Regions from separate parts of the Rhizobium sp. BK661 genome, predicted to be linked through region 2. Evidence: predicted binding sites of a transcription regulator. Region 2 holds the regulator's gene; the other holds the start of a gene.
What was found. Region 2 encodes LexA, which represses DNA repair genes until DNA is damaged. Its sites were predicted from a motif close to TGTTCNNNNTGTGTTCNG; they were not measured.

Region 1: the regulator LexA is predicted to act here: its motif matches at 12,583-12,600, upstream of FHX16_RS04420 (PA0069 family radical SAM protein).

The regions. Positions count from the first base shown of each region.
Region 1 is NZ_JANTYT010000001.1:901,913-916,812, reverse strand. It holds gene FHX16_RS04495 (DUF2207 domain-containing protein) at 1-43, opposite strand, end outside; gene aroA (3-phosphoshikimate 1-carboxyvinyltransferase) at 84-1,343, opposite strand; gene FHX16_RS04485 (LemA family protein) at 1,436-1,987, opposite strand; gene FHX16_RS04480 (glycine--tRNA ligase subunit alpha) at 2,324-3,283, opposite strand; gene FHX16_RS04475 (hypothetical protein) at 3,361-3,555, opposite strand; gene FHX16_RS04470 (S49 family peptidase) at 3,575-4,435, opposite strand; gene FHX16_RS04465 (Nramp family divalent metal transporter) at 4,604-5,944, shown strand; gene FHX16_RS04460 (tRNA1(Val) (adenine(37)-N6)-methyltransferase) at 5,941-6,717, opposite strand; gene FHX16_RS04455 (DUF2007 domain-containing protein) at 6,725-6,952, opposite strand; gene FHX16_RS04450 (polyprenyl synthetase family protein) at 7,061-8,077, shown strand; gene FHX16_RS04445 (tetratricopeptide repeat protein) at 8,207-10,036, shown strand; gene FHX16_RS04440 (4-(cytidine 5'-diphospho)-2-C-methyl-D-erythritol kinase) at 10,043-10,951, shown strand; gene moaB (molybdenum cofactor biosynthesis protein B) at 10,935-11,486, shown strand; gene FHX16_RS04430 (hypothetical protein) at 11,517-11,834, opposite strand; gene FHX16_RS04425 (glycosyl transferase) at 12,011-12,529, opposite strand; gene FHX16_RS04420 (PA0069 family radical SAM protein) at 12,667-13,824, shown strand; gene FHX16_RS04415 (ribonuclease HII) at 13,936-14,625, shown strand; gene FHX16_RS04410 (F0F1 ATP synthase subunit B) at 14,706-14,900, opposite strand, start outside.
Region 2 is NZ_JANTYT010000009.1:120,177-135,076, reverse strand. It holds gene FHX16_RS19170 (pyruvate dehydrogenase complex dihydrolipoamide acetyltransferase) at 1-1,333, opposite strand, end outside; gene FHX16_RS19165 (pyruvate dehydrogenase complex E1 component subunit beta) at 1,352-2,731, opposite strand; gene pdhA (pyruvate dehydrogenase (acetyl-transferring) E1 component subunit alpha) at 2,749-3,795, opposite strand; gene FHX16_RS19155 (septum formation initiator family protein) at 3,942-4,262, opposite strand; gene eno (phosphopyruvate hydratase) at 4,404-5,678, opposite strand; gene kdsA (3-deoxy-8-phosphooctulonate synthase) at 5,820-6,662, opposite strand; gene FHX16_RS19140 (VOC family protein) at 6,659-7,543, opposite strand; gene lexA (transcriptional repressor LexA) at 7,744-8,460, shown strand; gene FHX16_RS19130 (ComEC/Rec2 family competence protein) at 8,441-10,684, opposite strand; gene FHX16_RS19125 (hypothetical protein) at 10,776-10,997, shown strand; gene gltA (citrate synthase) at 11,188-12,477, shown strand; gene lpxB (lipid-A-disaccharide synthase) at 12,508-13,689, opposite strand; gene FHX16_RS19110 (LpxI family protein) at 13,686-14,567, opposite strand; gene lpxA (acyl-ACP--UDP-N-acetylglucosamine O-acyltransferase) at 14,571-14,900, opposite strand, start outside.

The DNA.
Region 1 (14,900 bases), on a different contig from region 2:
TCAGAAACAGAACGAAGCAAAGGCCGGAAAGCCGTCGGATCATCATACCCCTCGCCTGCGGCGCGCGGCCGCTTCAGATAATCTCAGCCCTCGTCGGTATAGGTCACGCCAAGCCCTGCGAGCATGCGCCAATAGGCCGGGAAGGTTTTGCCGACGCAGTCCGGATCGAGGATCGTGATGCCCGCGATCTTCAGGCCGGCGAGCGCAAAGCTCATGGCAATGCGATGGTCGGCGAAGGTGTCGATGTTGGCAGGCAGGCGTTGTCCAACCAGCGATGGATCGGACTGGACAACCAGATCGTCGCCTTCCTCGGCCGCGAGCCCCTGGCGGATGTTGTTGAGCCCGGTCGAGACGGCGCGGATACGATCGCATTCCTTGACGCGCAGATTGGCGATGCCGACGAAGCGGACCGGCGTCTCGTTGAAAGCCGCAAGAACGGCCAAGGTCGGAACAGCATCCTGCATCTGCGAACCGTCGATAACGGCTGGAAGATGCGGGAATTGGGCGATCAGATCATAGGCCTTCGCGTCCGGCTGCGTGAACGCGCCATTCGCGACACCGAGGTCGATCTTGCCCGATGTCAGCACTTCGGCCGCCCAGAGATAGGTCGCGGCAGAGGCGTCGGGCTCGATCACGAAATCTGCTGCCGTGTAGCCGGTCGGCTCGACGCGCCAGGTCACCGCGCTCGTCTTCTCGACCTTGGCGCCGAAGGCGCGCATCGCCGCTGTGGTCAGATCGATGTAGCCGAGCGCGCCGATGTCCTCGCCTAGCAGTTCGATCGTCACCGCCTTGTCGCCGCCAGCAGCCATCATCAGCAGCGCCGAGACATATTGGCTCGACAGGCCGCCATCGATCTGGATGCGGCTCGCCTCAAAACGGCCAGTGCCCTTGACGGTGACCGGCGGGCAGCCGGTTTCGGTCGACGCGTCGATGCCGAGCGAACGCAGTGCATCGACCAGCGGACCGATCGGGCGCTTGCGCATGTGCTGGTCGCCGTCGACGACGACGGTGCCATCCACCAGGGCGGCAGCGGCCGTGAGGAAGCGCGTCGCCGTTCCGGCGTTGCCGAGGAAAAGCGGCACCTGCGGCGGCAGCAGCTTGCCGCTGCCCGTGACGACAAAGCTCGTGTCATCCGGCTCTTCGATGATGACACCCATGGCGCGGAGAGCGTCGGCCATATAGCGCGTGTCGTCGCTCTTCAAAGCGCCGGTCAGGCGGCTCCTGCCCTTGGCGAGACCTGCCAGGAGCAGCGCGCGGTTGGTGATCGATTTCGAGCCGGGCGGGACGGCGCGACCTGTCAGCGGCTTGTCCGGCGGGATGATGGTGAGCTTGTCTTTACTCATTGCCTGTCTTTTCCGTCTTTGCGCGAGGGCCATATCAGGCCACGATCATGCCCTGCTCATAGCAGTTTTTACGCAAAGGCAAATGGCGGATATCAGAACTTTACCGTCGGAACGGCGCGATCCGCTTCGTTGGTGATCTCGAAATAGTCCCGCTTCTGGAAGCCGAACTGGCCAGCGACAAGGTTGGAGGGGAAGCTTTCGACCTTGACGTTCAGATCACGGGCGGCGCCATTGTAGTAACGGCGGGCCATCTGGATTTCGCTTTCCATCGTCTCCAGCGAGGTCTGCAACTCGCGGAAATTTTCGTTCGCCTTCAGGTCGGGATAGGCTTCGGCCAGGGCCAGCACACGGCCGAGCGCCTGGCCGAGTAGACCTTCCGCCTGGGCGCGGCCGGCGACGTCGCCCGTCGGAACCGATTGCGCCTTATTGCGCAGGGCAACGACCTCTTCGAGTGTCGTCTTCTCGTGGGCGGCATAGCCCTTGACCGTCTCGATCAGGTTCGGGATCAGGTCGGCGCGGCGCTTCAGCTGCACATCGATGCCGGACCAGGCTTCCTCGGCCATCTGCCGCGCGCGAACAAGGCCGTTGTAGACAAAGACGGCATAGAGCGCGACCAGAACAATAAGGCCAAGAATTACATACATTCGCGAATCCCCCGCAACGACCGAAAGTATGCCCGGAGACTATGCGGGTTACCGCAGATTGTCATCCCGCATTCCGGCCCTCTTTCGGGGCAATCACCGGACGGGGGTAGTGAAAAATCACGATACCGTCGCACCGGCCGAAGCCCTATTTTCACTCTGCACGTTGAACTGGCGTGCATACGCAAACTGCGACAAGGATCATTCAGACCATGAGCGCGTTTATTTTCCTGCTCAACATACTGGCCATCGCAACGTACTTTTTCGTCCAGAGCAAGGCTCGTCCGGTGGAACGCCGCGTCGAGATCAGAAGCGACGAGCGCCGCTGACTGCCGCTCTTCAAGCGGCGGTTTTCGCCAAGTTCACCCCACCCGCATCCGTCTGCAGGAAGGCCTCACCGCAGGCCTTCGCCAGCGTCCGCACACGCAGGATATAGCTCTGACGTTCGGTAACCGAGATGACGCCGCGCGCATCCAGCAGATTGAAAACGTGTGACGCCTTGATGCACTGATCGTAAGCCGGGAAGACGCACTTGTGCAGCTTCTGATTATCGCTGTCGCCAGGAGCGCCGGCGGCGAGAAGCGCCTGGCATTCCTTTTCGGCATCGATGAAGTGGCGATGCAGCATTTCCGTATTGGCGTATTCGAAATTGTGCCGTGAATATTCCTGTTCGGCCTGTAGGAAGACATCGCCGTAGCTGATCTTCTCGTCGCCTTCGCGGCCGTTGAAGTTCAGGTCGTAGACGTTGTCGACGCCCTGCACATACATCGCCAGACGCTCGAGACCATAGGTCAACTCGCCCGCGACGGGCGAGCATTCGATACCGCAGACCTGCTGGAAATAAGTAAACTGCGACACTTCCATGCCGTCGCACCAGCACTCCCAGCCGAGACCCCAGGCGCCGAGCGTCGGGCTTTCCCAGTCGTCTTCGACGAAACGGATGTCATGCAGCAGCGGATCGAGGCCGATGGCGGCGAGCGAGCCGAGATAGAGTTCCTGCAGGTTCGGCGGGTTTGGCTTCAGCAGGACCTGATACTGGTAATAGTGCTGCAGGCGGTTCGGGTTCTCGCCATAACGGCCGTCCGAGGGACGGCGCGACGGCTGCACATAAGCAGCCTTCCATGGCTTCGGGCCGAGCGCACGAAGCGTCGTTGCCGGATGGAACGTGCCGGCGCCAACCTCCATGTCGTAAGGCTGCAGCACCGCACAACCCTTGTCCGCCCAATAGTTATGGAGCGTAAGGATCAGCGCCTGGAACGAGCGCTTCGGGTTCATATGGTCGGGGATTGCTGCAGACATGGAACGGCTTCCGAATTCGTACAAAAGTGCGCGGACAGGTGCCACGCCCGGCCAGACGGGTCAAGGCTTTTACGGCCCTACTCGTCCTCGTCCTTTTTCAGGTGGTATTCGCCGGTAACCGGATCCTTGACCAGCGTGCCGATGGCGCCGGTCTGGCGCTCCTTCTCTTCCCGACGGGATCGTGCGGCCAGTCGTTGCGCGTCGGCGACGAAGCGGCGATAGAGAAGCCAGGCGCCGACCAGCAGAACGACGATGATTATCAGTTGCGGCATGATGCCAGCCTTTAATCCCTCAGAGCCCGTAGCGGCTCCACAATGCTTTCTCCTCGGCGGCGTCGACGAGCCCGGTTGCGAGACCGGCGCCTGCGCCTTCCAGGTTGGCTGACGATATACCCGGAATGCGCCTTCCGAAAAGACCGCGCGCTGGCATCACCAGTTCGAGCTTGGTTTTCGCCCCATAGCGACGCTTCAATTCCTGACGCATGTCGCCCAGTCCGTCGATAAGGCCGAGTTCGAGGCCGCGAGTGCCGGTCCAGAAAAGGCCAGAAAAGACCACATCGTCGTTCTTCAACTTACCAGCGCGCCGTTCGCGAACCATGGAGATGAAGACCTGATGAATCTCCAGCTGAAGGGTCTTCAGGTATTCAATGTCCTTTTCCTTCTCCGGTTGGAACGGATCGAGGATCACCTTGTTCTCACCCGCCGTATAGACGCGGCGCTCTACTCCGATCTTCTTTAGCAGCTCCGGAAAGCCGAAGCCGCCGGAGACGACGCCGATCGAGCCGACGATGGAGGTGGGGTCCGCAATGATCTCGTCGCCGGCAAGAGCGATCATGTAGCCGCCGGATGCGGCAACATCCTCGACGAAGACAAGAACCTTCTTCTGCTTTTCACGCGCAAGGTCGCGGATGCGGCTGAAGACGAGGCGCGACTGAACCGGAGAGCCGCCTGGAGAATTGAGCGAGATGGCAACCGCCGGCGCATCCTTGAAGCTGAAGGCCTTTTCGAGGACCTGCGCGGCGGAGGCCAGATTGAGCGTCGGCCGGAATTGGCTTCCACCGCTCATGATCGGGCCGTGAAGCCGGACGACGGGGATTACCACGCCGTCCCTACGGAAACGCTTCGGCAGCAACCTCTTCAAAAATCCGGCCATTTTCCATCCTTTGCGACAAGATCAGCGAACGTCTTCCATGTATGCAACGGAGCGACAAACGCAATGGCTGCCGCAGAAAACATCTGCGAACCACAATTCTTGTTGCGAATGACTTGCATTATCATTCCAATCAGACATACTGGTTGCATCGAAAATAGGCGGACACTCATGGACATCGTAAATCCGAACGCGAAGACCGGCTGGCGACACGAGCGCGAAGAGGCATCGCTTTCCGATGTTTACCGTTCGGTCCAGACGCACAAACAGGGCTCGCGCTGGCGCCGCGTCGCTGCGTTCCTCGGTCCCGGCTACATGGTCGCCGTCGGCTATATGGATCCCGGCAACTGGGCGACTTCGCTCGCCGGTGGTTCGAAGTTCGGCTATGCGCTGTTGACCGTCGCGTTGCTGTCCAACCTGATGGCGATCGTTCTGCAATCGCTCTGTGCTCGGCTTGCTATCGCCTCCGGCCGGGACCTTGCCCAGGCCTGCCGTGACGCCTATCCGAAATACGTCTCGGTGCCACTGTGGGCTTTTGCGGAAATCGCCATTATCGCAACCGATATTGCCGAAGTGATCGGCACAGCCATCGGCCTCAACCTGCTCTTCGGCATCCCACTAGAACTCGGCGTGCTTATCACCTCGCTCGACGTCTTCCTTATTCTCTATCTGCAGAAGATCGGCTTCCGCTGGGTGGAAGCCTTCGTGATTGCCCTGCTCGGCATCATCGCTGTATGCTTCGGCGTGCAGATCTTCCTGGCGGATCCGGAATGGGGCGCTGTAATCCGGGGCTTCTTCCCAACGACCGAGATCGTTTCCAATCCCGAGATGCTTTATCTCGCGCTCGGCATTCTCGGCGCCACCGTGATGCCGCACAATCTTTATCTGCATTCCGGTATCGTCCAGACGCGCGCATACGGCCATACGATACCGGAGAAGCGCGAGGCGCTGACCTATGCGACGATCGACTCGACCATCGCGTTGTGCTTTGCGCTGCTGATCAACGCTTCGATCCTGATCCTCGCGGCGGCTGCCTTCCATACCAATGGCAAGACGGATGTCGTGGAATTGGGCGAAGCCTCGTCGCTGCTTGCGCCGTTGCTCGGCCTTGCAATCGCGCCGACACTGTTCGGCATCGCGCTGCTCTGCTGCGGCCTGAATTCGACCGTAACCGCAACGCTTGCGGGCCAGATCGTCATGGAAGGCTTCCTGAAGATCAGACTCCAGCCATGGGTCCGCCGCCTGATCACGCGTGCGATCGCCATCATTCCGGCCGCCTTCGTCACCATTTGGTACGGAGACAAGGGCACGGCGGAACTGCTGATCCTGACACAGGTGGTGCTCAGCCTGCAGCTTTCCTTCGCTGTCTTCCCGCTGGTAATGTTTACGGCCAGCAAGGCGAAGATGGGCGCGCTGGTCGCTCCACGCTGGCTGAGCGGAATCGCTTATGTGATTGCGGTCCTGATTGCCGGCCTGAACGTCAAGCTGCTATTCGACTTCGTCGTCGGTTAGCGCCTGGCATAGGCCGCCCGGCCATTGTTGAGATCGTCGACGAAGGGGGAGAATTTATGCGTCCCCTCCTCGTGCATGATGAGTGGCGCGCGCAGCGAAAGCCGCGCGCGCGACCCTTTTATCGCCGTGACCAGGATGCGCACGGCGTTCTCGCCCTCGCGCGGATGGATCGCGGTGACTTCGATGCCGCCGAAGCGGCGCCCGCAGGCGTCAATGATCTCGGCAATCGATTCCGGTCGCGCGATGAGTGATAGCTGCCCGCCGGGGATCATGATCGCCCCGGCCGTCCGCACCCAGCTTTCGAACAGTCCGTCCGTCATCGCGTGTGCCTCCGCCTTCAAGGCATCGGGGGTGCGGCGATCACCTGCATCGTTGAACGGCGGGTTCATGATGACGTGATGGAAGCTCTCGTCGACAAGGCCGGCCTCATTGCGCGCCTTCGCCTTCAGGGTCACATCCGCTTCAACTACGGCGACACGGTCCGCGACATGTGCATTTTCCGGCAGCAGGATGCTGCGGCGCGCATAGTCAGCCATCTCGCCGGAGCGTTCGAAAAGCACGACTTCGGCCCTCGGCAGACGCGACGCCACGGCCAAGCCGGCAGCACCGGCGCCGGCGCCAAGATCGGCAACCTTGACCGGACGGTCATCGGCGACGAGCGCAGCAAGCAACATCGCGTCCATGCCGGAACGGTGCCCCCTGCCCTTCGGCTGCAGCACATGGAAGAGCCCCCGATGGAAGGCGTCTATGGTTTCGGCAATATTCCCCGTCATCATAGACTCACTTCGGAGCGCGCAGTTCGCCGCCTAGTCCGGCATCCACCAGAATGCGTCGCGCTCGATCGGCTTGTTCGTCATCGACAAGGAGTCGGCGCGGCAGCATGCCGAGCGACCCTTCCAGAATGCTCATGCCCTGATCGGCGATGAAGCAGTGAATACCGGCATCCTTCAGCAGACTTTCCGCGAAGGAGAGCAGCACGGGATCGTTGGCGCGAATAAGTTCATGCATTTGCGGGAAAATCCCTTTCAAATTTGCGCGACGCGACAATTCACCCCTTGCCGCGCCAATCGCCCCTTTCTATTGTCGAACTCAATAATTTAACAGGAGTCCGGGTCGTTGGGCGTGGTCATACCGCTTGAAGAAAGCAAAAACAAACTGGCATCCGTCAAGCCGCTGGTCGATTTGACCAAGGCGGACATGGAGCGGGTGAACCAGCTTATCCTTTCCAAGGCCGGCTCCGACGTCCAGATGATTCCCGAGGTGGCCAACCATCTCATCTCGTCCGGCGGCAAGCGTCTGCGTCCGATGCTGACTTTGGCGTCGGCCGCATTGTTCGGCTACAAGGGCGAGAACCACATCAAGCTCGCGACATCCGTCGAGTTCATGCACACGGCGACGTTGCTGCATGATGATGTCGTCGATGAAAGCGACCTTCGTCGGGGCAAGTCCACGGCCCGCATGATCTGGGGCAACCAGGCAAGCGTGCTCGTCGGCGACTTCCTGCTCGGCCAGGCGTTCCGTATGATGGTGGATGTCGGCTCGCTCGATGCGCTGGACGTCCTCTCCGCGGCCGCTTGCGTGATCGCCGAAGGCGAAGTGCTGCAGCTCTCCGTCGCCAAGAACATGGAAACGACGGAAGACGATTACCTTGCCGTTATCCGGGCCAAGACGGCGGCATTGTTCGCCGCGGCTGCCGAAGTCGGCCCAATCGTCGCCGATGCCGGCAAATCCGGGCGCAACGCGCTGAAATCCTACGGCATGAACCTCGGCCTTGCCTTCCAGCTCGTCGACGACGCGCTTGACTACGGCGGCAAGGCAGCCGATCTCGGCAAGAATGTCGGCGACGACTTCCGCGAAGGCAAGATCACGCTACCGGTTATCTTGGCCTATCGCCGCGGGACCGAGGAAGAACGGGCCTTCTGGCGACAAGCCATTGAAGGCGGCGAGAGCAGCGATCAGCATCTCGAAAAGGCGCTTGGCCTGATTACCAAGTATGGCACGCTGAACGATACCATTGCCCGCGCGGTTCATTACGGGACGATCGCACGCGATGCGCTCGCGCCGCTTCCGGACACGGCATGGAAATCGGCTCTGATGGAAGTCATCGACTTCTGCATCGAGCGCGTCAACTAATCGACGGTCACTGATCGCGGACTGATTTTATTGCAGGACCGCTTCAAAAAAGCCATCCTGTTGTGAGTCAGTCAATTCAACTGATTTGCAGCCGGACGAGGCCGGCTGCCCGACAAGAGAGGTTTTCTAATGCGGCAAAAACTTGCCATCCGTCTTCTTTCGAGCGCAGCCATGGCAGCGGTCATCTCGCTGGCAGCGCTCGGCGGCGTGAATGCCGAAGAGACGGCCAAGAAGGACGATGCCGCCACAGTAATCTTCGATCCGGATAGCGTCACGAGCTTCTCCGGCGCATTTTTGGCTGCCCGGACTGCCGACGTCGATCACGATTACGAGACGGCGATCGAGTTGTACAAGAAGGCGCTGCAGATCGAGCCTGGCAATCCGGAAATTCGCCAGCGCCTGATGATCTCGCTGCTTCTGAACGGCGACATCAAGGACGGCGTGAAATACGCCAACGATCTCAAGGGCGACCCGACGGTCGAGCGCATCACGACGATCGTGCGCAGCATGGATGCCATTCGTCGCGGCGAATACAAGACGGCTGAATCGCTCCTGAAATATACCGGGCCGAACGATCTCGACCGCATGATGAACGATCTGCTTGCCGCCTGGGCTCGCGTCGGCTCCGGCCGTGGCAAGGATGCCCTGTCGATGGTGCAGAGGATGAAGGGACCGGATTGGGTCGGTATCTTCAAGTCTTATAATGCCGGGGCAATCGCGATCGTGAACGGCGACGTCAAGGCCGCCCGTCAGAACCTCAACGATGCCGTGCTCGACAAGGACGGCGGCGCGACGGCGCCTGATACCTTCATGCGCGCTGTCATGGCGCTTGCCCGCCTGGAAGCCTCGCAGGGCAACAAGCAGAAGGCGCTGGACGCGATTTCCGTCGGAGACAACCTGCTGCCCAACTACGCTCCGCTGAACGCGTTGCGCCAAAGCATCGAAAAGGGCGAAAAGCAGGAACAGCAGGTTCAGACTGCCAAGCAGGGAGCGGCCGGCGTCCTATTCTCCATCGGCGGCGCGCTGAACCGCGACGGGGCTGAAGACATCGTTTCGCTTTATCTGCAGACCGCGAAGACGCTTGATCCGGACAGTGCTGATACGCTTGTCATGCTTGGCGGCATTGCCGAGAAGCAGGAGCAGATGGACCGCGCGATTGCTCTCTACAAGCAGGTGCCAGAGACCTCGCCGATGCGCCGCATCTCCGAACTTCAGCTCGGCCTTGCCCTGGCTCAAGGCGGCAAGGTGGAAGAAGCACGCAAGCACCTGCAGAGCCTGATCGCCTCGGATCCGAAGGACGTTCGCAGCTACCTCGCTTATGGCAGCGTACTGTCGGATGCGAAGGATTATGCCGCGATGGCCGACAATTACGACAAGGCGGTCGAAGTCCTTGGTCCACTACCCGGCAGGAGCGCATGGACAGTCTTCTTCCAGCGCGGCATCGCCTATGAACGCCTCAAGAAGTGGGACCAGGCCGAGCCGAATTTCCGCAAGGCGCTGGCGCTCAATCCGGACCAGCCGCAAGTGCTGAACTACCTCGGCTACTCCTGGATCGACATGAACCGGAACCTCGATGAGGGACTGGCGATGATCAAGAAGGCCGTCGATCTGAGGCCCGACGACGGTTACATCATCGACTCGCTCGGTTGGGCCTACTTCCGACTGAACCGCTTCGATGACGCGGTTAACGAGTTGGAGAAGGCCGCTCAGATCAAGGCTGGCGACGCCACGATCAACGACCATCTGGGCGATGCCTACTGGCGTGTCGGGCGCAAACTCGAAGCCGTCTACCAATGGAACCGTGCGCTGAGCTCGGAGCCTGAGGCCGCCGAGATCCCGAAGATCAAGGAAAAGATCGCCAACGGCTTGCCGCAGGATACCGACAGCTCAAGGGCCGCCGACAAAAAGCAGCCGGACCCGGCGCCCGTCGAGCCGAAGCCCACGGATAAGAAGTCCTGATAGGCGATGCCAACGGCGAGTTTGCGCGATGACGTGACCGTCATCGAGGACGCTCCGGCAAAGATCAATCTGGCCCTGCATGTGACGGGCCAGAGATCTGATGGATACCATCTCCTCGATATGTTGGTGACCTTCACCCGGCATGGAGATCGGTTGCAGTTTACGCCGGCCCAGCAGGACGAATTCGAGATCTCCGGGCGCTTCGCCGAAGCGCTTGGCGACAGCCGTGACGACAATCTTGTCCTTAAGGCCCGAGATTTTTTGCGCGACGCGATCGCTCGCGAGGGTGGCAGCACTCCCTCCGTCCGGATCCAGCTCCAGAAGAACCTTCCGATCGCGTCGGGGATCGGCGGCGGCTCGGCGGATGCCGCGGCGACGCTTCGCGGTCTGATGAAGCTGTGGGACGCGTCGCTTCCGCCTGAGACAGTTGCGGCAATCGCCGTTCGCCTTGGCGCCGACGTGCCGATGTGCCTGGCCAGTCAGCCGCTTGTCGCCCGGGGCATCGGCGAGAAAATCACCCTCCTCAACGACATGCCGATCTTTGCCATCGTACTGGCAAACCCTCTGAAGGGTGTATCGACGCCGGAAGTCTTCCGTAAGCTGACAACAAAGACCAATCCGCCGCTCGACATGGCACCTCGCCCTAGCTGGGTAGAGACGATAGGCGCGATGCGCAACGACCTTGAGCCGGTCGCGCGTGAGATACTGCCTGAGATCGCCGAAATCTCGGCGATGCTCAGGACGCAGGGAGCCTCGCTCGTTCGTATGTCAGGCTCCGGCGCCACGTGCTACGGCATTTTTGCGTCGCTTGCAGCGGCTCAAGGCGCGGCTGCGATGCTTCACAACGACCGGCCGGACTGGTATTTCGAAGCAACGGAAACGATTGCTGGAGGTCGTGATGCCAGGGCTGGATGAGACGCGAACCTTCATTCCGGTTGGCATTGCCGTGCTGACGGTCTCGGATACGCGGACGCTTTCCGATGATCGCTCCGGCGATACGCTGGCTGCCAGAATCAAGGAGGCGGGCCACCGGCTGATCGATCGTGCGATCGTTCCCGATGATCGGCTGGCAATCGCCTCGCGCGTCAAGGCCTGGACGGAACGAGACGATATCGACGTCGTGATCACGACGGGAGGAACGGGTTTTACCGGCCGCGACGTTACGCCGGAGGCTCTGGAGCCGCTTTTCGAGAAGAAGATGGACGGCTTTTCGGCGGTCTTCCACCGCATCTCCTACGACAAGATCGGCACCTCGACCATTCAGTCCAGAGCCACGGCAGGCGTTGCCAACGCAACCTTCATCTTCGTCCTGCCGGGCTCCCCCGGCGCCTGCAAGGATGCCTGGGACGGCATCCTGAAATCCCAGCTCGACTATCGCCACATGCCCTGCAACTTCGTGGAGATCATGCCGCGCCTCGACGAGCATCTGAAGCGCGGCGCCGGCAAGTAAGGATCTTCTCCGGCCACACAGTCCGTCGTGCTATGTCCCAATGCCCGGCAGGTTGGGCATCGTTTCCCAACTATCGCCCGACAGCAGAAGGCAGCTTATGCCTCTGGTATCGGTAATGAGCAGCGTCCACGTGCCGCTCTGCGCAGCGTAGACCTCAAGCATGGCGTTCTGATTGACCAGTCCGACTGCCGTCAGCCTTTCGGCAAAGTTCTTGTCGAGAAAATTGACGACCTCGGATCGGGCTGCGCAACTGCGCATCATCTGCGATGCTGCCGAATGCGGATGCGCGATCATCAATGTCGCCAATATGACCGCCGATACAAGGCCGTGGATCATATTGCGTTTCATGACGCACCTCCCTTTGCCGGATAACCGGCAGAAGAGGAGACTTCCGCTGACCTGTTCTGCCGTCTGCCGGCATTCCATGGTCGACCGTCACGAAGCGCGGCGCTCGGGCGGCGCCATGACCGAATTATAGCGCGAAATCGTATCGGGCGCCATTATTGCGGAGATGGAGATAACCGCTATCGGGCGGCGCGCGCGACCCAGGATGGAATCAGCTCGCTGGAAAGCTTCCGCAGCTTCTGCCCCTTTGCGAATTCGGAAAGGCGCATGCCGCTTCTTGCGGTTGCCACCGCCTGCTTCTTGGGAAGGAGAAGTCCAAGTTCCAGTGGCGAAGAGGCCCGGCTAATACGCTGCAGGAAAGGCCGCCGGTATCCACGCGACGCGGTGAACCGCGCCGGCAGCTTGTTGAGGGCCATATACTCAGCAATCTCATCGATCCAGCCGGTCTGCGGTCGTGCCCCCGGCTCCACGAAAAGCAACCATTCGCCTCGCGCAGAGTGCACTATATCCTTGATATCCCATTGCGAATGAAAGCGGCAGCCGGCGGCGTCGGCCACCCGCGACGTCCCGTCCCGCGAGTCATGGTCCAGCACCACCACGTCGCTGACGAGCCCCTCCACCGCGCCTGCAACCAACACCGATAACGTCTGCGCCAGCTCAGGTTCCTGATCCTGGCATTCCAGTACTACTGTCAACATTGCCTATTCATAGAGCGCCGCACAAAATTTTGCCAGCGGCACTTTCCTCATTTTGTTCTTGCATTGTTCTCATTTTATCGATAGGAATTTAATCATCAAAACGGACGAAAGCAAAGCTTTCGCCAGCGGAGAATCCGATGAACGAGCAGTCCCTTGCAGGGCAGGCCGCATTCGCGCCTGCCAATACGGCAGATATTGCCGATGCGATGATCGTATCTGCCGGCTTGCGGATCGATGTCGACCGTCGCCGCGGACGTGCGGCGGGATTGAATCCAAGCGGACGTTTCGAACCTATGCGCCGGGAGGCCATCGATGATGGCTGGCAGAATCTTGAAGACCTGCCGCCGTTCAAGACCGAGGTTCAGATCGAGAAGCCTCGGACGGCAATCACCCGCAACGAGTCACCGGACATTCCCTTCGACCGCTCGATCAATCCCTATCGCGGCTGCGAGCACGGCTGCATCTACTGCTTCGCGCGGCCAACGCACGCCTATATGGGGCTTTCCGCCGGTCTCGACTTTGAAGCCAAGCTCTTTGCGAAGCCGGATGCAGCCAAGCTGCTGGAACGTGAACTGGCAAAGCCCGGCTATAAGCCGCGCGTGATCGCGATCGGCACCAACACCGATCCCTACCAGCCGATCGAGAAGGAATGGCGCATCATGCGGCAGATTCTCGAGGTGCTTGAGAAGGCGAACCATCCGGTTTCGATCGTCACCAAATCGGCGATGATCATGCGCGACCTCGATATTCTCTCGGCGATGGCGGAGAGGAATCTCGTCCGCGTGTCACTGTCGGTCACCACGCTCGACCGAAAGCTCGCGCGGACGATGGAGCCCCGCGCCTCGACCCCCACGCGTCGGCTGGAAGCCATCCGCGCCCTCTCAGAGGCAGGCATCCAGACATCGGTGATGGCTGCCCCGATGATTCCGGCGCTCAACGACCATGAACTCGAGCGTATCTTGGAGTCAGCCCATGCGGCGGGTGCTACAGAGGCGGGCTATGTCATCCTGCGTCTGCCGCTCGAAGTCTCGCCGCTATTTCGGGACTGGCTGCTGCAGAATTATCCCGACCGCTACCGGCATGTCATGTCGCTCGTCCGCTCGATGCGCGGCGGCAAGGATTACGACGCGGAGTTCGGCAAGCGAATGAAGGGCGCTGGGCCTTACGCTTGGCAGATTGCGCGCCGTTTCGAAATGGCGACGAAACGGCTCGGCATGACCCGCCGCAGCATGCCGTTGCGGGATGATCTCTTCGTTCCGCCCGATGGCAGCGGCGTGCAGCTTTCGCTGCTTTGATTTTTCCAGCTTCGCGGATGGTCGCCCTGCCCTTCCGCGCTCAAGTCCCCGGCCCGCCGCCCTGATCCGGGGACTTGCAGGAAATCGGGTTGGCGTGCGAGGGTCAGCCGCATGAAACGTCGCACGCCACCCGATTCTCCTATGCTTTTCGAATACGTCCCCCTCGTGCCGGATTTTCGGCTCGAGCTGAAGGCGCGCAAGGCTGGCCACTGGCCGGTCGCCGGCGCGGATGAAGCTGGACGCGGTCCTCTCGCTGGCCCAGTGGTCGCAGCCGCCGTCATCCTCGACCCCAAGCGTATTCCCGATGGCTTGAACGATTCGAAGCAGCTTTCGGCACAGAAGCGCGAGGAGCTCTTTGCGCAGATCCTCGCGACCGCAACGGTGTCGATCGCCTCGTCAAGTTCTACACGCATCGATGAAACGGATATCCGCAAGGCGAGCCTGGATGCCATGCGGCGTGCCATCTGTGGCTTGTCGATCCCTGCTAGCTATGTGCTGACAGACGGCCTCGATGTGCCGCCTGGCCTTCTCTGCCCCGGCCAGGCTGTCGTCAAGGGAGACGCGCGCTCCGTCTCGATCGCCGCAGCCTCCATCGTCGCCAAGGTGACGCGCGACCGCATGATGGCGCGTGCCGACAGTACGTTTCCCGCTTATGGCTTTGCTGCGCATGTCGGCTATGGCACCGCGCAACACCGCGCCGGCATCGAGAAGCACGGTCCGTGCTCGCTGCATCGCATGACCTTCAGCCCGCTGAAGAAGGTGCAGGGCGTCGATATCGATGTCGATATCGGAATCGACTGATCTCGCTTACCGACGACAACTAAGGTCCCAAACTAAAAAAGCCCCGCAAAGCGGGGCTTTTCGAAAGCGTAATGCTCACCTTAGTTGAGGCGGCTCTTGACGTTACCGATGGCGTCGCTGAAGAGCTCGGACTGAACCTTCGTGTCTGCCTTCTTCGCCAGAACGTTCTCGGCAGCGGCAATAGCCAGATCGACGGCAGCGGAACGAACAGCCTTCATCGCGTCGGCTTCAGCCTGCTTGATCTTCTGTTCGGAAACGGCCGTGCGGTTGGCAAC
Region 2 (14,900 bases):
GCATGCCCATCGGGTTCTCGATGTAGCCCTTGAACGCCTGCAGCAGCTCCGCACCCAGCGCGCCATCGACGCAGCGATGGTCGGTCGACAGCGTGACGGTCATCACGGTTGCGACAGCCAGCTGACCGTTCTTGACCACCGGGCGCTGCTCGCCTGCGCCGACCGCGAGGATCGTTGCATGCGGCGGGTTGATGACGGCTGCGAACTGCTTCACGCCCATCATGCCCATGTTGGAGACCGACGAGGTGCCGCCCTGGAACTCTTCCGGCTTCAGCTTGCGGTCCTTGGCGCGCTTGCCGAGGTCGCGCATCTCGTTGGAGATCGCCGACAGGGTCTTCTCCTCGGCCTTGCGGATGATCGGGGTGATCAGGCCGCCAGGGATCGAGACAGCAACACCGACGTCGGCGTGCTTGTGCTTGACCATGTTGGTTTCAGTCCAGGAGACGTTTGCATCCGGAACATCGCGCAGAGCCAGCGCCATAGCCTTGATGACCATGTCGTTGACCGACAACTTGTAGGACGGCGCACCATCCTTGCGGGGTGCAGCGTCGTTGAGCTGGGCACGCAGAGACATCAGCGCGTCGAGCTCGCAATCCACCGTGACGTAGAAGTGCGGCACGGTCTGCTTGGACTCGACGAGACGCTTGGCGATGACCTTGCGCATGCCGTCATGCGGCACGAGTTCGTAGGAGCCCGGTTCGAAGAGCTTGAGCACGGTCTCGTCGGAAGCACCCTTCGGGGCAGCGGCCGGAGCCTGTGCAGCAGCCTGCGGCGCAGCGGCAGCCGGGGCCGCCTTGGCGCCACCACCTGCAACGGCGGCTTCAACGTCGCTCTTAACGACGCGGCCATGCGGGCCGGAGCCCGCAATTGCGGACAGGTCGATCCCCGCGTCCTTCGCCAGACGACGAGCGAGCGGCGAGGAGAATGTGCGATTGCCGCCAGCGGAAACGGTAGCAGGCGCCGCGGCCGGAGCCGGTGCGGCAGCAGCCGGAGCCGGGGCGGCCGGTGCTGCTTCCGCCTTCGGAGCTTCAGCAGCCTTCGGCGCCGGAGCAGCAGAGCCCGCACCGCTTGCGGCAGCGGATACGTCTTCACCATCGGCAGCAAGAACGGCGATCAAGGCATTGACCTTGACGCCTTCCGTGCCGGCAGGAACAACGATCTTGGCAACCGTGCCCTCATCGACGGCTTCGACTTCCATCGTCGCCTTGTCGGTTTCGATTTCCGCAATGATGTCGCCTGACTTTACCGTGTCGCCTTCCTTGACGAGCCACTTGGCCAGATTGCCTTCTTCCATCGTCGGAGAAAGGGCAGGCATCGTGATGTTGATAGGCATCGAAATACCCTCCCCTTGTTACTTGTAGCAGACGGCCTTCACGGCCTGCACGACTTCGTCGACGCTCGGCAAAGCGAGCTTTTCGAGGTTTGCGGCGTAAGGCATCGGAACGTCCTTGCCGGCGATCGTGAGAACCGGCGCATCGAGATAATCGAAGGCCTGCTGCATGACGCGGGTGGCGATTTCGGTACCGACTGAGTTCTGCGGATAGCCTTCCTCGACGGTGACGAGGCGGCCGGTCTTCCTGACCGATTCGATCACGGTCGGAAGGTCCATCGGGCGCAGCGTGCGCAGGTCGATCAGCTCGGCGTCGATGCCGATCTTCTCGAGTTCGGCGACCGCCTTGGTGGCATAGGTCATGCCGATGCCGAAGGAGACGATCGTGACGTCCTTGCCCGGACGATGAATGCGGGCCTTGCCGATCGGGAGAACGAAATTATCGAGCTTCGGCACGTCGAAGTGCTGACCGTAGAGGATTTCGTTTTCGAGGAAGACGACCGGGTTCGGATCGCGGATGGCGGCCTTGAGCAGGCCCTTTGCGTCGGATGCCGTATAGGGCATGACGACCTTGAGGCCCGGGATCTGGCTGTACCAGGCCGAGTAGTCCTGGCTGTGCTGGGCGCCGACGCGGGCAGCCGCACCATTCGGGCCACGAAACACGATCGGAGCACCCATCTGACCGCCGGACATGTAGAGCGTCTTGGCGGCAGAGTTGATGATCTGGTCGATCGCCTGCATGGCGAAGTTGAAGGTCATGAACTCGACGATCGGCTTCAGACCGGACATTGCGGCACCGACACCGACGCCGGCAAAGCCGTGCTCGGTGATCGGGGTGTCGATGACGCGGCGAGCGCCGAATTCCTGCAGAAGACCCTGGGTGACCTTGTAGGCGCCCTGATATTCGGCAACTTCCTCGCCCATGACGAAGACGCTGTCGTCAGCGCGCATTTCTTCGGCCATGGCATCGCGAAGCGCTTCGCGAACGGTCATGGAGACCATTTCGGTGCCGGCCGGAATTTCCGGATCGTTTGGCACAGCGGCCTTCGGCTCGGCCGGAACCGGAGCAGCGGCGGCAGGCTTTTCTTCCGCCTGCGGTGCGGCTGCGGCAGGTGCGGGCTGAGCAGCAGGTGCAGTCGAGATGTCGGATGCCGATTCACCGTCCTGAAGCAGGACTGCGATCTTGGCATTGACCTTCACGTTTTCGGTGCCGGCCGGAACCAGCAGCTTACCGATGACGCCTTCGTCAACGGCTTCAACTTCCATCGTCGCCTTGTCGGTTTCGATTTCGGCGATCACGTCACCAGACTTGACGGTGTCGCCTTCCTGCTTGAGCCACTTGGAAAGTGTGCCCTCTTCCATCGTCGGAGAGAGGGCGGGCATGAGAATATCGATTGGCATGGGTCGTCCCTCCCCGATTAGAGCAGAATGTCAGTGTAGAGCTCGGATGCATCCGGCTCGGGATCGGACTGGGCGAAGTCTGCGCTGTCGGCAACGATATCGCGGACGTCCTTGTCGATCGCCTTGAGATCGTCTTCCGAGGCCCAACCCTTCTCCAGCAGGCGCGCACGCACCTGCTCGATCGGATCCTGCTCCGAACGCATCTTCTGCACTTCTTCCTTGGTGCGGTACTTCGCCGGGTCGGACATGGAGTGACCACGATAACGATAGGTCAGCATTTCGAGGATGATCGGGCCCTTGCCGGAGCGGCAATGCTCGAGGGCTTCGTCGGCTGCAGCCTTGACCGCGCGGACATCCATGCCGTCGACCTGAATGCCGGGGATGCCGAAGCCGGAACCGCGGAGCGAGTAGTTCGACTGCGCGGTTGCGCGAGCGGTCGAGGTACCCATGGCGTAGCGGTTGTTTTCGACGATGTAGATAATCGGAAGTTTCCAGAGAGCAGCCATGTTGAAGCTCTCGTAGACCTGGCCCTGGTTCGCAGCGCCGTCACCGAAGTAAGCGACGGAAACGCTGTCGTTGCCGCGATACCGGTTTGCAAAGGCAAGACCTGTTCCGAGCGAGACCTGAGCGCCGACGATGCCGTGACCGCCGTAGAAATGCTTCTCTTTCGAGAACATGTGCATCGAGCCACCCTTACCGTGCGAATAACCGCTGCGGCGGCCGGTCAGCTCGGCCATGACGCCACGCGCGCTCATGCCGGTTGCCAGCATGTGGCCGTGATCACGATAGGCCGTGATGACCTGATCGCCTTCCTTCTGCGCCATCTGCATGCCGACGACGACAGCTTCCTGGCCGATATAAAGGTGACAGAAACCGCCAATGAAGCCCATGCCGTAAAGCTGGCCGGCCTTCTCTTCGAAGCGGCGGATCAGCAGCATATCGCGATAAGCGCTGAGCTCTTCATCACGCGTGAAATCGGCAACAGGACCACCATTGGTGGCCTTGTTTGCCGGCTTTGCGCTCGTTTTACGGCTGGAAACGGTCGCGGTTTTTCGCGGCGCCATTCAACCCTCCCTATGGGTTTGTCGGTTCTTTGGTTGGGCGTACCATAGGGAAGAAATTTCGCCACAGCAATGCCATAAATGCATGGCTCGTATTCATCAGCAAGTCACTGATAAATAATGCTTTATTTGAATTAACTGAATTCCAGTTAATTGGAATAGTGATTGAATATGACGATCTCATCGGCACGAGAAACATTCAGCTGAAGACGCGCTTTCTCGTCCAGCATATCCTTGTCCATCGAACCGTCACTCAGCAGCGCGACCTGCTTTTCGAGATGCTCGCGCTTGCCTTTCAGAACCGCCAACTCCCTCTCACGCGCTATCCGCTGGCGCTCGAACCCTTCGGTTGCCCGCAGACCGTAATCACCATGGATGCAATGATAGCCGAAGTAGGAAAGAAACGCGACCGTCATGGCTGGAACCACGAAACGACCGATCTTTTTCTTCTTGTGATGCTTTGTCCACATAAACGCACGCTCGAACGCATTACCTCGATGCGCTCAAGACTACCGGGCAGAGATTAACTGTCCGTTGACTATGAAAAATCAGGCAAGAAAAAACCCGCGCCTTTCGAAGGCGCGGGTCGAAGTGGTTAAAATCAGGCGCAATTAACCGCGGATGATCGAGCGGCCGGCATAGCGGGCCTGCGGGCCAAGACCTTCTTCGATGCGGATCAGCTGGTTGTACTTGGCGAGGCGATCCGAGCGCGACAGCGAGCCGGTCTTGATCTGACCGCAGTTGGTGGCAACCGCGAGGTCAGCGATCGTCGAATCTTCGGTTTCGCCCGAACGGTGCGACATGACCGCGGTGTAGGCTGCCTTGTGCGCGGTGTTGACGGCATCGAGCGTTTCCGTCAGCGAGCCGATCTGGTTGACCTTGATGAGGATCGAGTTGGCGACGCCCATCTTGATACCGTCGCGCAGGCGAGCCGAGTTGGTGACGAAGAGATCGTCGCCGACCAGCTGGACCTTCTTGCCAGCGAGATCGGTCAGAGCCTTCCAGCCGTCCCAATCGTCTTCGGCCATGCCGTCTTCGATTGAGATGATCGGATACTGGGCAGCGAGCTGAGCGAGGTATTCGGCCATGGCCCCCGGCTCCAGCGTTCGGCCTTCGCCTTCGAGGACATACTTACCGTCCTTGAAGAATTCGGTCGAGGCGCAATCGAGGCCAAGGCAGATATCGTCACCCGGCTTGTAGCCGGCTTTCTCGATCGACTTCATGATGAAGTCGAGGGCTTCAGGGGCGCTCTTCAGGCCCGGCGCGAAACCGCCTTCGTCGCCAACATTGGTGTTGTGACCCTGAGCCGACAGTTCCTTCTTGAGGACGTGGAAAACTTCCGAGCCCATGCGAACGGCTTCGCGGATGGAATCAGCGCCAACCGGAAGGATCATGAACTCCTGGAAGTCGATCGGATTATCGGCATGCGCGCCGCCGTTGATGATGTTCATCATCGGAACCGGCAGGAGGTGGGCGCTAGCGCCACCGACGTAGCGGTAGAGCGGCAGTCCGGCAGCCTGGGCAGCGGCCTTGGCAACAGCGAGCGATACGCCGAGGATGGCGTTGGCGCCGAGGCGCGACTTGTTCGGCGTGCCGTCCAGCTCGATCATGATGTTGTCGATCTGGATCTGGTTTTCGGCATCGATGCCGCCGATGGCGTCGAAGATTTCCGTGTTGGCGGCTTCGACAGCCTTTTCGACACCCTTGCCGAGGTAGCGCTTGCCACCGTCGCGAACTTCGACGGCTTCATGCGCGCCGGTCGACGCGCCCGACGGAACCGCCGCGCGGCCCATGCTGCCATCTTCCAGATAGACATCGACTTCGACGGTGGGGTTGCCACGGCTGTCGAGAATCTCGCGGGCGATAATGTCGGTAATTGCGGTCATCGGCTTTTCCTGCTTGAGGGTGGATAAATCGTTTGAAATCCGTCTTAATCGAAGATGCGCAAATTACAATGGCGCTTTGCGCATGCTTCGCAGCGATATTCGTGCGTGGCCTATTACACGAACATGTCAGTCTTTTGAACGTCAGCTTTTCGCGATCGCGTCGAAGGCCAGGAGCTTTTCGAGAAGCCTCGGCATGTCCTTGAGATAGACCATGTTCGGACCGTCAGACGGCGCGTTGTCAGGATCTTCGTGCGTTTCGACGAACACACCTGCCACACCGACGGCAACGGCCGCGCGCGCCAGCGTCTCCACGAACTCGCGCTGACCGCCGCTGGAACCACCCTGCCCTCCGGGCTGCTGCACCGAATGGGTGGCGTCGAAAACAACAGGGGCGCCCATCGCCGCCATGATCGGCAGCGAGCGCATATCGGAGACCAGCGTGTTGTAGCCGAAGGAAGCGCCGCGCTCGCAAAGCAGGATATTCGGGTTGCCGCTGGAATTGAGCTTGTTCAAGACATTCTTCATATCCCAAGGGGCAAGGAACTGGCCCTTCTTGACGTTGATTGTGCGACCGGTTTTGGCGGCTGCGACCAGCAGGTCTGTCTGGCGACTGAGAAAGGCCGGGATCTGCAGGACGTCGACGACCGTCGCCACCTCGGTGCACTGCTCCTCGGTATGGATGTCGGTCAGGACAGGAAAACCGTATTCCTTCTTGAGGTCGGAAAAAACCTCCAGCGCCTTATCAAGGCCGATGCCGCGCTGAGCGGAGAGCGATGTCCGGTTCGCCTTGTCAAAGGAGGACTTGTAGACAAGGCCGATACCAAGCTTGTCGCAAAGCTCCTTCAATACACCGGCGACCATGAACGCATGCTCGCGGCTCTCCATCTGACACGGTCCGGCAATCAGCGACAGCTTGCCGGTATTCGAAAAGGTGACGCGGCCGGCGCCTTCGCCGACCGCGACTTCGGAATTTGTCTGGCTCATCGTTTCTCCTCGAAGGCGAAGAGCGCACCCTGCCCGGGCGCTGCCTTCACCAGAATTCGATTGTTCTTGCGCGTGTAGGTCATCCCGTTAGCAGCCAAATGCGCTTCTGTCACGGCGAGATCACCGACCTTGAAAACAACGGCAACGCCGCGCAGGCCGCGATCGTCTGAGGGTGCAGAAATATCGAAGTAGGCATCCAGTCCATCGGGGGACAGAACGATGATCCTGGCGTTGGGCGTTGCAACACTCACACCAAAGGCCTCGTTGATCACCGTCAGGCCGTGCGCCGCGGCGCGCACAAATGGCGCAAACGCCTTTGGGTCCGGCGCGCCAAGAACGATCTCCGCGATCCCGCCCACGCCATTTGGGTGCACTTGCAGCGCCCTTCGATCGGCAGGCAGCGGATTGACCCTCTGGCAGGTGAAAAAAAAGAAATCAGGTGCGCGCAGGTCAACTGCGAACGCGAGTTTGAATGCAGCAATGGCTTCCGAGCCGTCGGGCATCTTCATCGGCCGCTCGAACTGCAGCATCTCACCGCCGTTGATCTTCTCCGCAAGGAATCTAGCGTGGTCGCGGTCGGCGTCCCCCGTCGCGAAGACAACTGCGGACAGTCCATCCTCGCCGCATCGAAACCGAAAGGCACGGTCACGCGCGGTGAAGACGTTGCCCTTCCTCGCCGACGCCTCGTGCAGTTCGAGGCTGGCGACGCCCAGCGGCTCCAGATAAGTTTCGTCGGCGAAGAAGATACAGGCGTTCTCTGTTCCGAACGGGTGCCGCGCATCTGGCGCGACGGTGAATCCCAGCATTCCGAGGCGCTCGCGCGCAAGCCTGATGTTGGACACCGGCAGCACAATGTGGTCCAGCGGATGTGCTTCGCTCATGGCAAACTCCCCGGGGATTTGCGAAGATGTGCGCCGGGCAAGAGAACAATGCAACCCCCTTCTCCGCATTCACTCAAAAGCGACGCAAAAACTGAACAAGTTGCAGGCAAGTTTTACGAAAATTTAGGTACTTGCAGAACACATATGGAACATATAGTGTCTGTTCTGGCTTTGTTTCACAACTCTGGGGTTCAACTTCGATGCTGACGCGCAAGCAACAGGAGCTTCTTCTCTTCATTCACGAACGAATGAAGGAGTCCGGTGTCCCCCCATCTTTCGACGAAATGAAGGACGCTCTCGATCTCGCGTCGAAGTCGGGCATCCACCGCCTGATTACGGCGCTGGAAGAACGCGGCTTCATTCGCCGACTGCCGAATCGAGCCCGCGCTTTGGAGGTCATCAAGCTGCCAGAGGCATATAATCCCAGTCTCCAGCCGCGCCGCGGTTTCTCGCCGAGCGTGATCGAGGGCAGCCTTGGCAAACCTCAACCGGTGGCGCCGCCAAAGCCGGCCGCGCATGCGGACAATGGCAATTCGGCCTCTGTACCTGTTATGGGGCGGATCGCTGCAGGCGTGCCAATTTCTGCAATCCAGAACAATACGCACGACATCACGGTTCCGGCCGACATGCTTGGCCCAGGCGAGCATTATGCGCTCGAGGTGAAGGGAGACTCGATGATCGAGGCCGGCATCTTCGACGGCGATACGGTGATTATCCGCAACGGCAGCACCGCCAACGCCGGCGACATTGTTGTCGCACTTGTCGATGACGAGGAAGCAACCCTCAAGCGCTTCCGCCGCAAGGGCGCTTCGATCGCGCTTGAAGCTGCGAACCCGGCTTATGAAACGCGTATTTTCGGACCCGATCGCGTCAAGGTTCAGGGCAAGCTGGTCGGCCTCATTCGCCGCTATCACTAAAGACAGGCGGCTCTCCGTCGAAGGTGCCGCTTCGCCAATTGTATGCCCGATGCCGCATCCAGGGCCGGTCAAGTGTCGTATAGGCCGTCGTCACGACAGGCGTTCCCTGTTCGTCTATTCGTATCTCTGCCGCACCCGAGCGGCGCAAGGTTTCGCCCGTGAACAACAATGCACCTGACCGGCATTCGTTTGCGCGCAGACGAGCGGGCGTAACGACGATGTCGGCGGTGTCGCAGGCAGCGCCGACGTAGGCGGGATCTTCGATGATCGTCAGAACGTAGCCGCTGTCGTGCGCCGCTGTGCACCAAGCGCCTTTCAGGCAGACGAAACGGTTCTCAACGCCTCTCGCAACGACCTGCCGCAACGCGTTGCGAGCGTTATGCAATTCGTCGGCCGAGAGCCTCCGAGGCTTGCCGTCGCCGTCTCGCCGGCGGACTGGTTTGACACCCTCTATCAGGAGCGGCGGCCGGGCTTGCTCCGCAACCAGAGCCCTTCGCCATTGGTCGAAAATGAAGTCGGGTGGGCGCGTCCGGTTGGAAGCAATAACCTGATTGTCGACAATCGCGACGAGACCGCCATCCTCGGCAATGATGAAATCTGGCGCCGGTCTGGACGGCGCGAGCACAACGAGCAGAGTTGCCAACGCGATCGCAACAGCGCCGAGGTACCGCAGTCTGGTGCGCAGAAGCGCAAGCACGAGGAAGCCTGCGACGGCGACAGGAAAGTACCAAACCGGCAATCGGCCGATATCGACGTTGCCGCCCCATCCCGAGACCATCTTTGCAATGGCGATCACAATTTCGAGCCCGAAGCCGGCGATTTTCCAGGGAACGATATCGAGGCCAAACGGCGTCAGCAGCATCGCGAACATGCCCATAGGCATCACCACGAAGGAGATTACCGGCATGGCCATGAGATTTGCGGGCAATCCATAAGCGCTGAGCCGATGGAAATGTTCGACTGCAAAGAGCGCGGTCGAGAAGCCTCCGATCATTGAGGAAAGGAGGATGCCAGCAAAGAAGCGTGCGACAAAAACTACGGGCTTCACTGCCCTGACTTGCAGCAAGGGATGTTCGCGCGCGGCTCGCTTCGACCACATCGCATAACCGGCAACCAGCGCAAGAGTCGCCGCAAATGACATCTGGAAGCTCGCGCCTAGCGCCTCGGATGGAGACAAGAGCAGAATCACCCAAGCCGATAGGGCAATGTTGCGCAGACTGATTGACGGCCTGTCGAAGAATACAGCGGCCAGCATGATCGCCATCATGATGAAGGCTCGCTCTGCCGAGACCGCAAAGCCCGAGATCATGTAATAGGCTGTCAGGGCGACGAGCGCGCCAGCAGCTGCAATCTTCTTGGTCGGGTACGCCTGCGTAACGGATGGAAACAGGCTCAGCAGTTGGCGTAGGCCGACGAAGAAGATACCCGCGGAGAGCGCCATGTTGAGACCGGAGATTGCCACGATATGCGCCAGACCCGCCTGTCGCAGCGCGTCGGTGGTTTCCCGCGAGATCGCGCGCCGCTCGTCGGTGACAAGCGACGCCGCAAAGGCGCCGGTGTCGCCCGGCAGGATTCCACGGATGCGGTCTCCAATTCCGCTTCGAAGACCATCCAGCCAGTTGGCTCCGCGCTCCGAAATCGATGGTGTGCCGACCGCTGGCGGCATTGAAACGCTTGGCGAACCATAAAAGAAACCGTTCGCGCCAATCTCGTCGAAATAGGCGCTGAAGGCGAAGTCGTTGAGCCCAGGCAGCGCCGGTCCCGCAGGCGGGGTCAATCGTGCCCGTCCCGTCAACCACTCCCCGATTTCGAACGGTTCTTTCTGCCCACGCGCGACGACTGAAACCCGGTCTGGCGGCCGCCTAATCTGAGGCGACTGAGTGCCGGAAATGGAGAGGATATAGCGCCAACGACCCGCGCCATCCCCCTCCCGACGCTCGACCCGACCAGTGATCGTTGTGGTGACGGGCGTATCCAGTATGACGGTCGCCCTGCTCCGCGTTTCGTATTGGGCCGAAAGCATTCCCGCGACGCAAAGCAAGCCGGCCAGTGCTGAACTCCGGACAAACGGACGCCCTTGGCCCGCCGCCATTGCAACAGGTGCCAACACAACAACCCATGCCATCAAGCGCATCGTGGGAGGGTCACTTGCGAGTTCGAACCAGAGGACGGCGCCGGCTCCGAGGAAGACCGGCGAGAACAGAAACAACCGTCCATGTTCCATCTCCGCTGTCGCGGAACCTTGGAGCCATGAAGCCCAGTCCCGTGTCGCAGCTTTGATCCGTGTCGGCCACGCGATGGAGGACTGCGTGCGCATGGCCGGCAACAGCTTGGCGGCCGATCGATTCAACAGGAGAGACGGCTCCGCTGCACGCGCGGAAGCATCCGCGGCAGGCACGGCCTTCGTTACTTCAAATGGCTTCAACCCCGGCATGCATTTGCGCCAAAAAACAGCCGCCCTTGCAACCACAATGCAAGCTATCGAGGCGTCGGGCAATAATAATCGATTGAAATCTGAAGGAAAATCTGAACGCTGAAAAGCCAAGGATTATCATCGGCTTCTGCTATGCGCAGGGCTCATCGCAGCAGTGCCCAAAAGTTGATACTGCGATGCACAAAATGGCATCACGGTAACTTGGCATTAGGCGCGCGATCATATAGCAATCATCGACGACGCTTAACCCTATGGCGCTTTTATGGCGCCACCCGCCAGTTTGGAGGATCAGAATGACGGAACAAAGCGCAACACTGAAAATCGGTGACAAATCAGTCGATCTCGCCGTCAAGAGCGGCACGATCGGTCCTGATGTCATCGATATCGGCGCCCTCTACAAGAACACGGCTTCCTTCACTTACGATCCTGGTTTCACCTCGACCGCATCCTGTGAATCGAAAATCACCTACATCGACGGCGACGCCGGTGTGCTATTGCATCGCGGCTATCCGATCGAACAGCTTGCCGAGCACGGCGACTTCCTCGAAGTCTGCTATCTGCTTCTCTACGGCGAACTGCCGACCGCTGCCCAGAAGAAGGATTTCGACTATCGCGTCACGCATCACACGATGGTGCATGAACAGATGAGCCGGTTCTTTACGGGCTTCCGCCGCGATGCGCATCCGATGGCTGTCATGTGCGGCTGTGTCGGCGCGCTGTCCGCCTTCTACCATGACTCGACCGACATCACGGATCCGCATCAGCGCATGGTGGCAAGCCTGCGCATGATCGCCAAGATGCCGACACTCGCCGCCATGGCCTACAAGTATCACATCGGCCAGCCCTTCGTTTACCCGAAGAACGATCTCGACTACGCCTCGAACTTCCTGCGCATGTGCTTTGCAGTTCCCTGTGAGGAATATGTCGTTAATCCGGTGCTCTCGCGAGCAATGGACCGCATCTTCATCCTGCACGCCGACCACGAGCAGAACGCCTCGACCTCGACCGTCCGCCTTGCCGGCTCGTCGGGCGCGAACCCGTTTGCCTGCATCGCAGCCGGCATTGCATGCCTCTGGGGCCCGGCTCACGGCGGCGCCAACGAAGCAGCGCTGAACATGTTGACCGAAATCGGCACCGTTGACCGCATTCCGGAATACATCGCCCGCGCCAAGGATAAGAACGATCCGTTCCGCCTGATGGGCTTCGGTCACCGCGTTTACAAGAACTACGATCCGCGCGCCAAGATCATGCAGAAGACGACGCATGAAGTTCTCGGCGAGCTGGGCGTCAAGGACGATCCGCTGCTCGAAGTGGCGATGGAACTCGAGCGCATTGCACTGACTGACGAGTACTTCATCGAGAAGAAGCTCTATCCGAACATCGACTTCTACTCCGGCATCACGCTGAAGGCTCTGGGCTTTCCCACGACCATGTTCACCGTGCTGTTTGCTCTCGCCCGTACGGTCGGCTGGATTGCCCAGTGGAACGAAATGATCGAGGATCCGGAACAGCGCATCGGTCGCCCGCGTCAGCTCTATGTCGGTGAGCCGCAACGCGATTACGTGCCTGTTTCCAAGCGCTAATCAGCGATCACAGATAGCAAAGAAGCCCGGTCAGGAATGGCCGGGCTTTTTCTTTTGAAGGACATCGAGGACGATTTCGGCCGCATGTTCCCCCGGCGGCTTTTCGGTCTGCATTCTCTGCCAGAGAACGTCAAACCCTTCCATCATCGCCTGCCGTGGCAAGGTGTCCACCGACAGCTTCTCCATCCAGCGCGCAAAGCTGCCGCCTCGCACCACGTCGTTGATATACTCGGGCACAACGGCGTAGTCGGCGATCAGGTTCGGAAGGGCCGCGCTCCAGGTTTTGATCTGGCTGGTCATGAGCTTGATGATCCAGTCCGTCTTGTACGCCGAAACACACGGGACGCCGGTCAGCGCCAGCTCAAGCACGACGGTCCCAGATGCCGCCATGGCGGCATCCGCTTCGGTGAACGCCTGCCACTTCGCCTCGGCGCCGGCCACGATCTCCGGCTTGGTCGTCCACTCCTTGACGAACTCACGGATCATGGCCTCGCGGCGCGGCATCGTCGGCAAGACGAAACGCATCTCGCCGTTGCGCGCCACCAACTCGGTGACGGCGTCGCCAAAGTGGGGCAGCAGCTTGGTAATCTCGCTTGAGCGCGAGCCTGGCAGCAACATCACTGTCTTGCGGTCGGCCCGTGTCCGTGGCTTGGTCTGCGCACGCCGGCGTCGGGCGTCCAACAGGTTTGGGTCGGCCGTCAAACGGTGGCCAACATAGGTCGTCGGCGGCCCGCCCAGTTTGCGCATCACCTCAGGCTCGAACGGCAAGACAGCGAGCACATGATCGACATAGGCGAGCATGCGCTGTGCGCGATATTCCTTCCATGCCCAAACACTCGGGCAAACATAATTGACAACAGGCAAGCCGGGCAGCGCCCTGCGGACCCGCTTTGCAACCCTATGCGTGAAATCCGGACTGTCGACGATAACGAGCACGTCGGGTTTTGCCGCGATGATTGCCGACGCCGTCTCGCCAATACGCCGGACGAGCCTTGGCAACGTCGACAGTACTTGCGTGATGCCCATCACCTGCAGTTCAGAGAAATCGAAAAGCGAGCGCAGGCCCTGCGTCTCGAGCCCCTCGCCGCCAACGCCGACGAGATCTACACCGCCCGGAAACTGTCGTTTCAGGGCGGCGATCAGATCCGCCCCCAGAAGGTCACCCGAGACCTCTCCAACAACGATGGCAACTTTTAGCGACGCATCGCTCACGCTAGCCCCCAGGATGGCAAACCTCTATCCAGTCCGCACACGAAAATACCGGCCTCATCCGCAGCCTTGATGACAGCGTCACGCTCCAGGATGAGCGAGCGACCCGCCTCGACAGCAACGCCCGCCAGGCCCGCCCTTTTCAGGTTCTCGATCGTCGAAATGCCGATCGATGGCAGATCCGCGCGGATATCTTGCTGAGGTTTGCAGAGTTTGACCAGTACGCCGCGGCGACGCGCAGAAATGCGCCCGGCTGATCGCAGGTCAGCGACACGGTCCAGCATGCTGTCCGTGCCTTCGACGCCCTCGAGCGCAACAATGCGGCCGCCAACTGAAACCGCCCCTTGCCCGACATCCAGCCTGCCAAGCGCATCGGCCGCTTCCGCGGCGCGCGCGATATCTCTTCGATCATCAGGTCCCGGTCGCACTGCGCCCAACGGACCGACGGTCGCAAGGAGGTGTGGTGCGATCTCATGCGCGCCGACGACGCGGCGTCCGTTCCCCTCGATCAAGGTAATGACCATGCGCAATACGGCATCGTCGCCACCAGCGAGCAGCGTGCGGACCGTCGACGGCAATTTCACGATCGTTTTCAGCGTCGGGCGGACCTCACGCCACTCCGGACGCCGGCGCACGCCTCCCGACATGACGACTCGATCTACGCCGTTGCTCGCGAATATCCGACTGAGAGCAGCGAAGTCACCGACGCCGATCACCGCGTGATCAAAGCCATCCCAGGAGCGGTCCGCTTCATCTTTCAGCGCGATAATGAAGGGATCTTCACCTGCCTGGCGCGCGGCCGTAGCAACATAGGACGGCAGAAGACCGCTGCCTGCGATGATTGCCAAGCGGCCTTTTGCCATGTCACCCGCGAGAGCCAAGCATCACCCTTTCTGTCCCCTGGTCGGAGATGAAAGAGCGCGGTCGCTTTCGGCAGCGATGAAATCAAGAATTTGAATGACTTGCTCGCAACCAGCATACTCGTCGCGGAGTGCGGCGGCATTGTCTCGGATCGAATTATCGCCTTCGAAGATCGCCTTATAGGCCCGGCGCACTGTGTGAATCGTCGCGCGATCAATGCCGGCGCGGGTCATACCGACGACATTCAAGCCGCTCAAAAGGCCCGGATTGCCATTCAGCATCCCATAAGGGATGACGTCGTAGCTAACCGCGGACAGCCCACCTACAAATGCCTGTCGACCGACGCGCGTGAA